DNA from 4 places in the Clostridium kluyveri DSM 555 genome. Region 3 is predicted to be linked to each of the others. Evidence: riboswitches for the same ligand, from Rfam matches in the RefSeq annotation. Region 3 holds a riboswitch; each other region holds the start of a gene.
What was found. Region 3 has a riboswitch for S-adenosylmethionine ahead of CKL_RS19695 (YezD family protein). Riboswitches for the same ligand answer to the same signal wherever they lie in the genome.
Positions count from the first base shown of each region.

Region 1: it holds a riboswitch for S-adenosylmethionine, as region 3 does, so the genes downstream of both, CKL_RS06435 (DUF2325 domain-containing protein) here and CKL_RS19695 (YezD family protein) in region 3, are expected to answer to the same signal.
Region 2: it holds a riboswitch for S-adenosylmethionine, as region 3 does, so the genes downstream of both, CKL_RS14865 (ATP-binding cassette domain-containing protein) here and CKL_RS19695 (YezD family protein) in region 3, are expected to answer to the same signal.
Region 4: it holds a riboswitch for S-adenosylmethionine, as region 3 does, so the genes downstream of both, nifB (nitrogenase cofactor biosynthesis protein NifB) here and CKL_RS19695 (YezD family protein) in region 3, are expected to answer to the same signal.

Region 1 is NC_009706.1:1,340,808-1,343,016, forward strand. Features, by position in the region: gene CKL_RS06425 (histidinol phosphate phosphatase) at 1-465, shown strand, start outside; gene CKL_RS06430 (DUF3788 domain-containing protein) at 548-955, opposite strand; gene CKL_RS06435 (DUF2325 domain-containing protein) at 1,054-1,338, opposite strand; SAM riboswitch class I at 1,471-1,581, opposite strand; gene CKL_RS06440 (metallophosphoesterase) at 1,689-2,209, opposite strand, start outside.
Region 2 is NC_009706.1:3,103,077-3,105,285, forward strand. Features, by position in the region: gene CKL_RS14860 (methyl-accepting chemotaxis protein) at 1-557, shown strand, start outside; partial or broken gene CKL_RS14865 (ATP-binding cassette domain-containing protein) at 608-928, opposite strand; SAM riboswitch class I at 1,036-1,150, opposite strand; gene CKL_RS14870 (ROK family transcriptional regulator) at 1,747-2,209, shown strand, end outside.
Region 3 is NC_009706.1:823,817-826,025, reverse strand. Features, by position in the region: gene sufC (Fe-S cluster assembly ATPase SufC) at 1-687, opposite strand, end outside; gene CKL_RS19695 (YezD family protein) at 854-1,012, opposite strand; SAM riboswitch class I at 1,139-1,246, opposite strand; gene CKL_RS04055 (nitrogenase component 1) at 1,378-2,209, opposite strand, start outside.
Region 4 is NC_009706.1:1,057,459-1,059,667, reverse strand. Features, by position in the region: gene nifB (nitrogenase cofactor biosynthesis protein NifB) at 1-906, opposite strand, end outside; SAM riboswitch class I at 1,080-1,183, opposite strand; gene CKL_RS05095 (nitrogenase component 1) at 1,290-2,209, opposite strand, start outside.

The DNA.
Region 1 (2,209 bases), 520 kb from region 3:
AATCTAGATCTTTATTATGAAGATTATTATAGAGGAAAAAGTAAAAGAGAAGCCTATGCTAAGTATTTTGAAGTTATACTGGGTAATTTGGATAAATTTCAATTTATAGATAGTCTAGGGCATATTGATTATATAGCAAGATATGCTAAGTTTGAAGATAAGGAAATATACTACGGGGAATTTTCTGATATAATAGATGAAATATTAAATAAGGTGATAAAAGAAGGCAAGTGTCTGGAGTTAAATACACGAAGACTTGATAAGAACATATCAGTAAAGAATATGATAAACATCTATAAAAGATATAACCAGCTGGGTGGAAAATATATAACTATAGGTTCCGATGCCCACCAAATTGAAGCTATAGGAAGTAATTTCATGGCGGCAAGAGAAATTTCGCAGTTCTGTAATTTAAAAATAGTGTATTTTAAAAATAGATTGATGGAATATGATAAAGGTTTTTAGTACATAGAGTTTTATCTGCATAAAATAATAAATGTGTGCAATTAAAACATGTAATGAACTCATGGATATATGCATATATATTTTAAGAAACTTTCTTTTTAATGGAATTCATTTTTATAGCTATAATGGATTTTATATCCTCTAGATTTTTATTGCTTAAGATTCTATAGGAATATTGATTTTTCCATGCATCTTTATCTTCTAAAGATAAACTATCCAACTTATTGTATAGCTTATTTAATTGATTTTCACCAATTTGAATAATTACAGTAAACGCACCCTTTTCAAAGAAAACATAACATATATGTTTATTTTTATGGCAATATTTATAACACCATCCATGGTCACTTCCAAAACGAAATTTAAGTCTGATTGATAGTTCATAAGAATCAATCATAAATTGGTGTAGTTTTTCAAGATATAAAATACTTTCCTTTCCAATAGTTTCATATATATCATTTAATGATGGAATTATTTGTTTGTTAAGCATCCGTTCGTACACTTTAGCTTCACTCCTTATTATAAAATTAATCCACGAGTTTTAGATTAAAAGAACTTTAGGAATATTCTTTTAGTTTTACTTAACCTTTAATCAATAAATATGTTTTTTATGTTTTCTTCAATACATATCCATGAACGTTTTGAAAACATAATTAAAGTATGATTTTTTTTAGATTGTTTTTTTATTATCTCAGTCATACTGTGTCCTATAAAATCTGTAAGTACTAATACTACATCCGTATTTTTAGGGATTTCTATTTTCTTATCCCCTTTTTTTCTACCTGTAATGTGATTAACTTTATTAATTCCACATTTGTTCAGCTTATTTTTAATATTATCAAGTCTGTCCCCTCCTACAATTAAAATATTCATAAAAATCTCTCCTTCTTATAATATATAGATTAAAAGTATTTATAAACTTCTTTCCTATTCCAAATAGTTTAAGAAAAATTAAAAATAAAAACTCTTCTTGTAAGATAAGTCACAAGAAGAGTTCCTTCATGCTTCTCATCTTTCAGGTTTTATACCTGCTGGAATTAGCACCGTTGAATGATGAAAAATCATTCAGGTTGCTGGGCATCATAGGGCCAGTCCCTTCGCCACTCTGGATAAGAAGTTCCGTATTCAATTGAAAAAATGATAACAGATATATATACTGTTTGTCAATAGAAAAATAAATATTTTTATATTTTTTTAAATTTAAAGGAGATTAAAATATACCTCTACAAATCCTGCTGTGATACCAGTGTAATAACAACTAATTGGGGGCGATTATTGATTCGGACAGGAAAGAGGCTGTTTCCAAGGCCTCGGCTGACCACCATTTTAGTTTGGTTCTTTTCATATAGGCCCTCAGAATATTTGGGGAAGAAGCCTTGATTTGGTGCAAAAAGTCCCCCGACAAGGGGTAAACGTATCTGTCCCCCATGAGCATGACCACTTAAAACCAAATCAATTCTATTATCTGCATACACGTGAAACAATTCTGGTCTATGTGATAACAAGATTGTGTAGTGGCTGCTCTCATTTTTCATAGTCTTCAATTTTGCATCAATTATGGCTGCATTTCTTCCAGATAAATTGTAGTTTGTTGTAAAGGATGGATCATCTAATCCTAACAACCGAATAGAATCTACACCCCATTTGATTGTAGTACCTTTATTATTTAATGTGATAACTCCGGTTTCTGCCATGTGTTTTTTCAATTTTTCGTATTGGTGGATTCTTGATTCATGATTGCCTG
Region 2 (2,209 bases), 1.7 Mb from region 3:
ATCTATCTGAAGCTATATTAGAAATTACATCAAAAACAAATTTGCTGGCCTTAAATGCCAATATAGAAGCAGTCAGGGCAGGAGAAGAAGGCAAAGGTTTTGGCGTAGTTGCCAGTGAAATAGGTGAATTAGCGAATGACTCAAAAAATACTATTAATGAAATGCAAAATATAACTAAAAATGTAATTAGCTCAGTAAAAGACTTATCCCACCATTCAAATGATATGTTAAAGTTTATGGAAAATGATATTGATAAAGATTATAAATTGATGCTTCAAATGATGAATCAATACAATGAAGATGCTCAGTCTATCCATAATATGATAGCTGATTTCAGTTCAAATACTAAAAATATATTTATATCCATACAAAGCATGCTTGAAGAAATTGATAAAGTATCCTCAGCTGCTGCTGAAGGTTCAAAAAATACTGAAGATATAGTACAAAAGCTAACCACATTATTACAAAAATCAAATGAAGTTCATGGAGAAGTTCAATACCTAAAAAATAGTACAGTAAAGCTTAACCAAATCATATCAAAGTTCAAAATTTCTTAATACTATATTGATGGCAAAATGCTTAAATATAAGCATTTTGCCCTATCTTATATAGTTAAATGTTCCATAATATTTTCTAATGCAGTTTTATTGTTAAAAAGATTATAACTTTGAAATACCATAGATGTATGCTTCCTCAATTCATGTATTTGCTTTTTAGTTATTTTTTCAAAGTCTATTTTTAATTTTCCTATTTCTATGGTACCCTTGTCTGGAATTTCCAAATAATTTATGCATCTTAACAAAGTCGATTTACCTGTACCAGAGGGGCCTATTATTGCAATAACCTCCCCCTTTTTTATCTCTAGGTTAATACCCTTTAAAACTGTAAGCTCATTAAACTTCTTGTATAGATTTTTAACTTTTATCATTTCATAAAACGCCCTCCCTTCAATTGGTTTAAATAATTAAAAAAGCTATTTTTCTTATTTAAGAAAAATAGCTTTTAATATCCCAAACTTTTATAAAACAGCCACTTTTCTCATCTTTCAGAGTATAAATTAACTCTGCAGGAATTAACACCGATACATATTGAAATAAATGCCGGTTGTTGGGTTTCATAGGGCCAGTCCCTCCGCCTCTCTTGATAAGAACCTAGTTTATTGATTTTTTTAAATTTCATTTTATTTATATTTTACACGTCGTAATACATTATACTAATTGTACTATAATGTGTCAATTATTAAATAACAAAAGCATAAGCTTAGCCTCTAAAATAAACTTATTGGAAAATAGACATAAAAAAAGTATTGACATTACTTAAAAATATATTTATAATACTACGTAATATTACTAAAACATATTAAATTCATTGGGATTTATCTTATATGAAAATCCCAAATAAAAATTAATAGAATTATATATCAATAAGCATGTACCATGTTTTAGTTGACCAGAAAAACTGGAAGCTAAATTTTAATCTTACATTTGTAAGATTAAAATTTAGCTTTTTTTAATTAATACATTGTGATTATTTTTTAAAATACTTTTTTCAAAAATGAAGAAAGTATTTATTAAAAATTATTACAGTGCAGATAACACATATAAATACATAGGATAAAAAGTCAAAAATCTATAAAAAAAATAGAGAAACAATATATTTTTGATACTATATTAAATTTTTTCAAAATACTTTTTCCAAAAACGAAAGAAGTATTTATTGAATTCTATAAGTGTAAGAGGTGTACTCATGAAAGATAATTCCAATGCATTAAAAAGTTTAAGCTTTGAAGAAAAAAAAATATTTAATTTACTTCAGAAAAATGGACGCTTATCTAAAAATAAAATTTCATCTAGGACAGATATTAAATTGACCACATTAAATTACGTTATGGAACCTTTAGAAAAAAGTAAAATGATAGTCGAGAGTTGTATAGGAGAATCTACAGGCGGAAGAAGGCCAATTTTATATGATATAAATATAAATGATTTTTATATTATAGGTATTGATATATCAATACTCTATACTCAGGTAGTTATTACAAATTTAAAAATGGAAATTTTGTATAAGGAACTATTTAATATGGATGATTCCTATACTCCTTGTGAAACTGTAAAAAAAGTAGTGGAAATCATTAACAGGGCTTATGCAAATCTAAACTTAAGCCATATGAAACTGTTAGGAATTGGAGTAGGATCTGTGGGGCCTTTAG
Region 3 (2,209 bases):
ATTCCCAGTCTCAACTATTTTTCCATCTACAAGTATATGGACATAATCTGGTTTTAAATACTCTAAAATACTATTATGATGGGTAATTATAAGTATAGAATTCTCATTTGTTATAAGCTTGCTTACTCCTTCTGATACTATTTTCACTGCATCTATATCAAGTCCCGAATCCGTTTCGTCTAGCATAGCGAGTTTTGGTTCAAGTACCGCCATCTGAAGTATTTCATTTTTTTTCTTTTCTCCACCAGAAAATCCTACATTTAAATATCTTCTAGTATAACTTTCATCTATTCTTAAAAGTTCTAATTTTTCCTTCAAAATTTTTCTAAATGCCAAAATGCCTATTTTCTTTTTAGAAACTGAGATTTTTGCGCTTCTTAAGAAATTTTCCACAGTTATACCTGGTATCTCCTGTGGATATTGAAAAGACATAAAGATTCCACACCTTGCCCTTTCATTTACTTTTAAGTCACTGATAGACTTTCCTTCAAATATTATATCTCCTGCTGTCATATTATATTTAGGATGGCCCATAATAGTATTTACAAGTGTAGATTTTCCCGCACCATTTGGCCCCATTATGGCATGAACTTTACCTTTACCAACTTCTAAGTTTACTCCCTTTAATATCTCTTTATCTTCAACCTTTACTTTTAAATTGTTTATTTCTAATAATTTATTTGACATTTTATCTCTCCTTTAAATCCGAGTATTTGACTCATATTTAAATATAAAAAAAATCAGCCACAAAGTTACTCCGGCAATTAAACAGGGTAATACCCGACCTAAATGCTCAACATTGTTTCTGATTATATTTTACTCTTTATTTAGACGATAATCAACAAATACCCTTTTATTTAAGTCTTATTTTTTCTTTAGTTTCCACTTGAATCACTATCCCATCTTGAATTACCAAAGTTATTGATCCATAGCTTATATTTTTCAATGACTCAATTATTTTTCTTATATATTCTTCCGAAATCTGATTTTTCCTTTCAATTTTTTTCTCCATTTTTATATTGTACCCCCTTTTATACAATCTTATTAATATAAAAATCAAAAACCCTCTTCCAAACAAGAAGAGGGTTGTATATCATGATTAAGATATAAAAGAATCGACCTTAAAGGTTTTTTCTTTACCTCATCTTCCAGAACTATGTTCTGATGGACTTAGCACCTTACATAAAATTAAAATGTGGTTGCTGAAACTTCATCGGGCCATTCCCTAAGTTTCTCTTGATAAGGATATTCATTAAATTTTTGAATTATTACCTATATAAGTTTCATTATATTATATTAAACTTTACGATGTCAATAAAATTGAAATAATTTTTTAGTAAATAAATCAGATTTGTGCTACATAAATTTTATATACCACTATTTATAAGTCTCCAGTATATTACTGTATATATCCTCCGTCAAAGTTAATCCTCCGTTATATCCCACATAAGTTCTATTTAGCACTAACCTATGCTTCACTGGCAGAGATATATTTATTCCAAATCCATTTAATTCTGACACTATATCTCTATCCCATGAACTCCCTAAAATCAGAGGAGTATGATTGCCATATTCATATTTTCTCAACCTTTGATGTATTTTTCCTCCATCTACTTCAAATATTACTTTAGCAGAAGTGCTATTTGAGAGATGTTCAAATTCATGCTCTATGCTTTTTCTATATTGCTCAGGAGTATCATCTGTAATATATTGTTCTCCTGGAACAATACCTAATTCATTGGTTAAAAATTTACTAATTCCAAGGGCATAAAAAGAATCTGTTATATTAGAAAATCTATCTGCCACACTATATCTGAATTCTATAAAAAAGTCTATTGATCTATCAATATAATAGTAAAATCTCTCTTCTTCCTCATTTATAAAAGCTTCCGCCTTTTCTTTATCAAGCTTAGCAAAATCCCCCACAGTTCTTAAAAATTTACTAGTTTCCTTTGCACCTATAGGCAAAATTGGATAATGCAAATAAGGAGTACCATACTTTTTCTCTAATAATTTAGCAGTATTTAAACCCACCCAAGGTGATAAAACTAAATTAAACTGTGCTTGTGGTATTGTTTCCCACTCACTGACGCCGCCGGACTCTGTACCAAAAAGTATATTCACTTTTAGCCCTATTCCTTCAAGTAATTTCTTTACCTCGCTTAAATTTCCACACCAAAATGTATCCTGATAGGGAAGTACAGACCAC
Region 4 (2,209 bases), 230 kb from region 3:
TTTACCGTCAAGCTTAACTATATTTTTCCCTTTAAAATCATCTTCAGTATCACTTCTAAATTCACTAGATATATCCTTCTCTAAAGTTCCTATTGCATCAGCTCTACACTGTTTACAATGATACATCTGCTTTAAATCCAGTTCGCATTTTTTCCTCATATGATTTAATTCCAGATCACTTACAGTAGGCATATTTTCAAACACACTACCTTTAACCGGTATAAGAGGCATAATATTTGTCATATATGCTCCACATTCTTTAACCTTTTTAACTACTTCTGGAATATGGCTGCTGTTAATTCCCTTTATCATAACAATATTTACCTTGCATATTATACCTTTTTGAGCAATATACCTAAGACCCGATAATTGATTATTTAACAATACATTTCCTGCCTCTTCTCCTTCAAGAACACTTCCTAAATAATTAACAAATTTATATATCTTTGCGCCTATTTTAGGATCCACTGCGTTTATAGTTATAGTGACATGAGTTACTCCCAGTCTTATTATCTCATCTGCATAAAAAGGCAGCATCAACCCATTGGTTGAAAGGCAAAATGTAATATTTGGTGACTCTTTTTTTATTAGTTCTATAGATTTTTTAGTTTCTTCAAAATTTGCCAGCGGATCTCCCGGGCCTGCTATACCTACCACAGTCAAATTTTTCACTTTGTCTTTTACTATATTAAATTTATCTCTGGCTTTCTCGGGAGTTAAAACTTCACTGGTAACACCCGGTCTAGTCTCATTCACACAATCGTATTTTCTATTACAAAAATTACAACTTACATTACACTTTGGCGCTACAGGAATATGCATTCTTGCATATTTATGGGCAATACAGTTGTAACAGGGATGGGTTAATGTCCTCTCTTCTACGCTTTTTGCAAAATCTATGCTCATGTTTTTCTATCTCCTCTCTGCATAACTTAAATATAAAAAGAGACTAAGTAAACCGAATAAAATTCAGTTTACCTAGTCTCCAGTGTGTCTGGTCAACTAAGATATCGAAATTAATATTATACAATAAAAAACTTCTTACAGATGAAATGTAAGAAGCTTAACTCTTTCTCAATATCTCATCTTTCAGGTTACCCCGCAGGAATTAGCACCATTGAACAAATAACATTCAGGTTGCCGGGCATCATAGGGCCAGTCCCTCCGCCTCTCTTGATAAGAAGTTTTATATTAAATTTTAATTCACATAATGTACTTTTACTTATTGATAGTACTATACAATTTTTTAGTTCTTTTGTCAATAGTTAATTTATCATAATTATTATTTTTTATTTTCCACCTACAGTTGATGTATAAATTCTCTCTATCAACTGCAGGGCACCTCTATATCCTATATGGCATCTATTCAGTACCACTGTCTCAGAAGAAGGCGGATCTATTTCTATTAGTAATGCATTTTTTTCTCGTGCTACATCGGATTCCCATGTTGAACCTAATATCAATGGAACTCCTGAACCGAAATCGGCTTCTGAAAGTGATCTTTCTGCAAGATAACCATCTTCAATATATTCTACTTCCACAGATACACCTTCTGATAGATTCCTAAATTCCTTGCTTATTTTCTCTCTAAATTGCTCTGGCGGATTATCCGTAATGATTTGCTTTACAGGTATAAGTCCAATCTGATCTGACAGAAACTTTGTATAGGCAAGTGCATATGCACTGTCTCCTACAACAGCAAATCGAGAAGGCAAACCATACCAATACTCTGCAAAAAAGTGTGAAAAAGAATCTAAAAAGTAATAATATAATTCTGCTTCTTCTGCAATAAACGCTTCTGATTTTTTAGCATCTATTCCTGCATATTCAATTAATTGTCTTATAAAAGCAGTAGTAGCTTCCTCACCAATAGGTATTACAGGAATATGCAAATAAGGCTGATCATATTTTTTTTCTAAATGTTTGGCAATATTCACTCCTACCCAGGGTGATATTACAAGATTAAATTGCGCTTTAGGAATTTCCTTCCATTCTTTAGTTCCACCACTTTGTGGTCCAAAAAGCACATTTACTTCAAAACCTACATTCTTTAAAATCCTTACAATCTCCAGATAGTCTCCACGCCAATTTGTATTAAAAAAAGGTGTCTCAAACCACAAATTAATTAATCCTTTTTTCTTTTCACCTTTATAATCTCCAACAAATTGGTCTATGATTGCTTCCACAACAATTTCATGACCTATAAGGT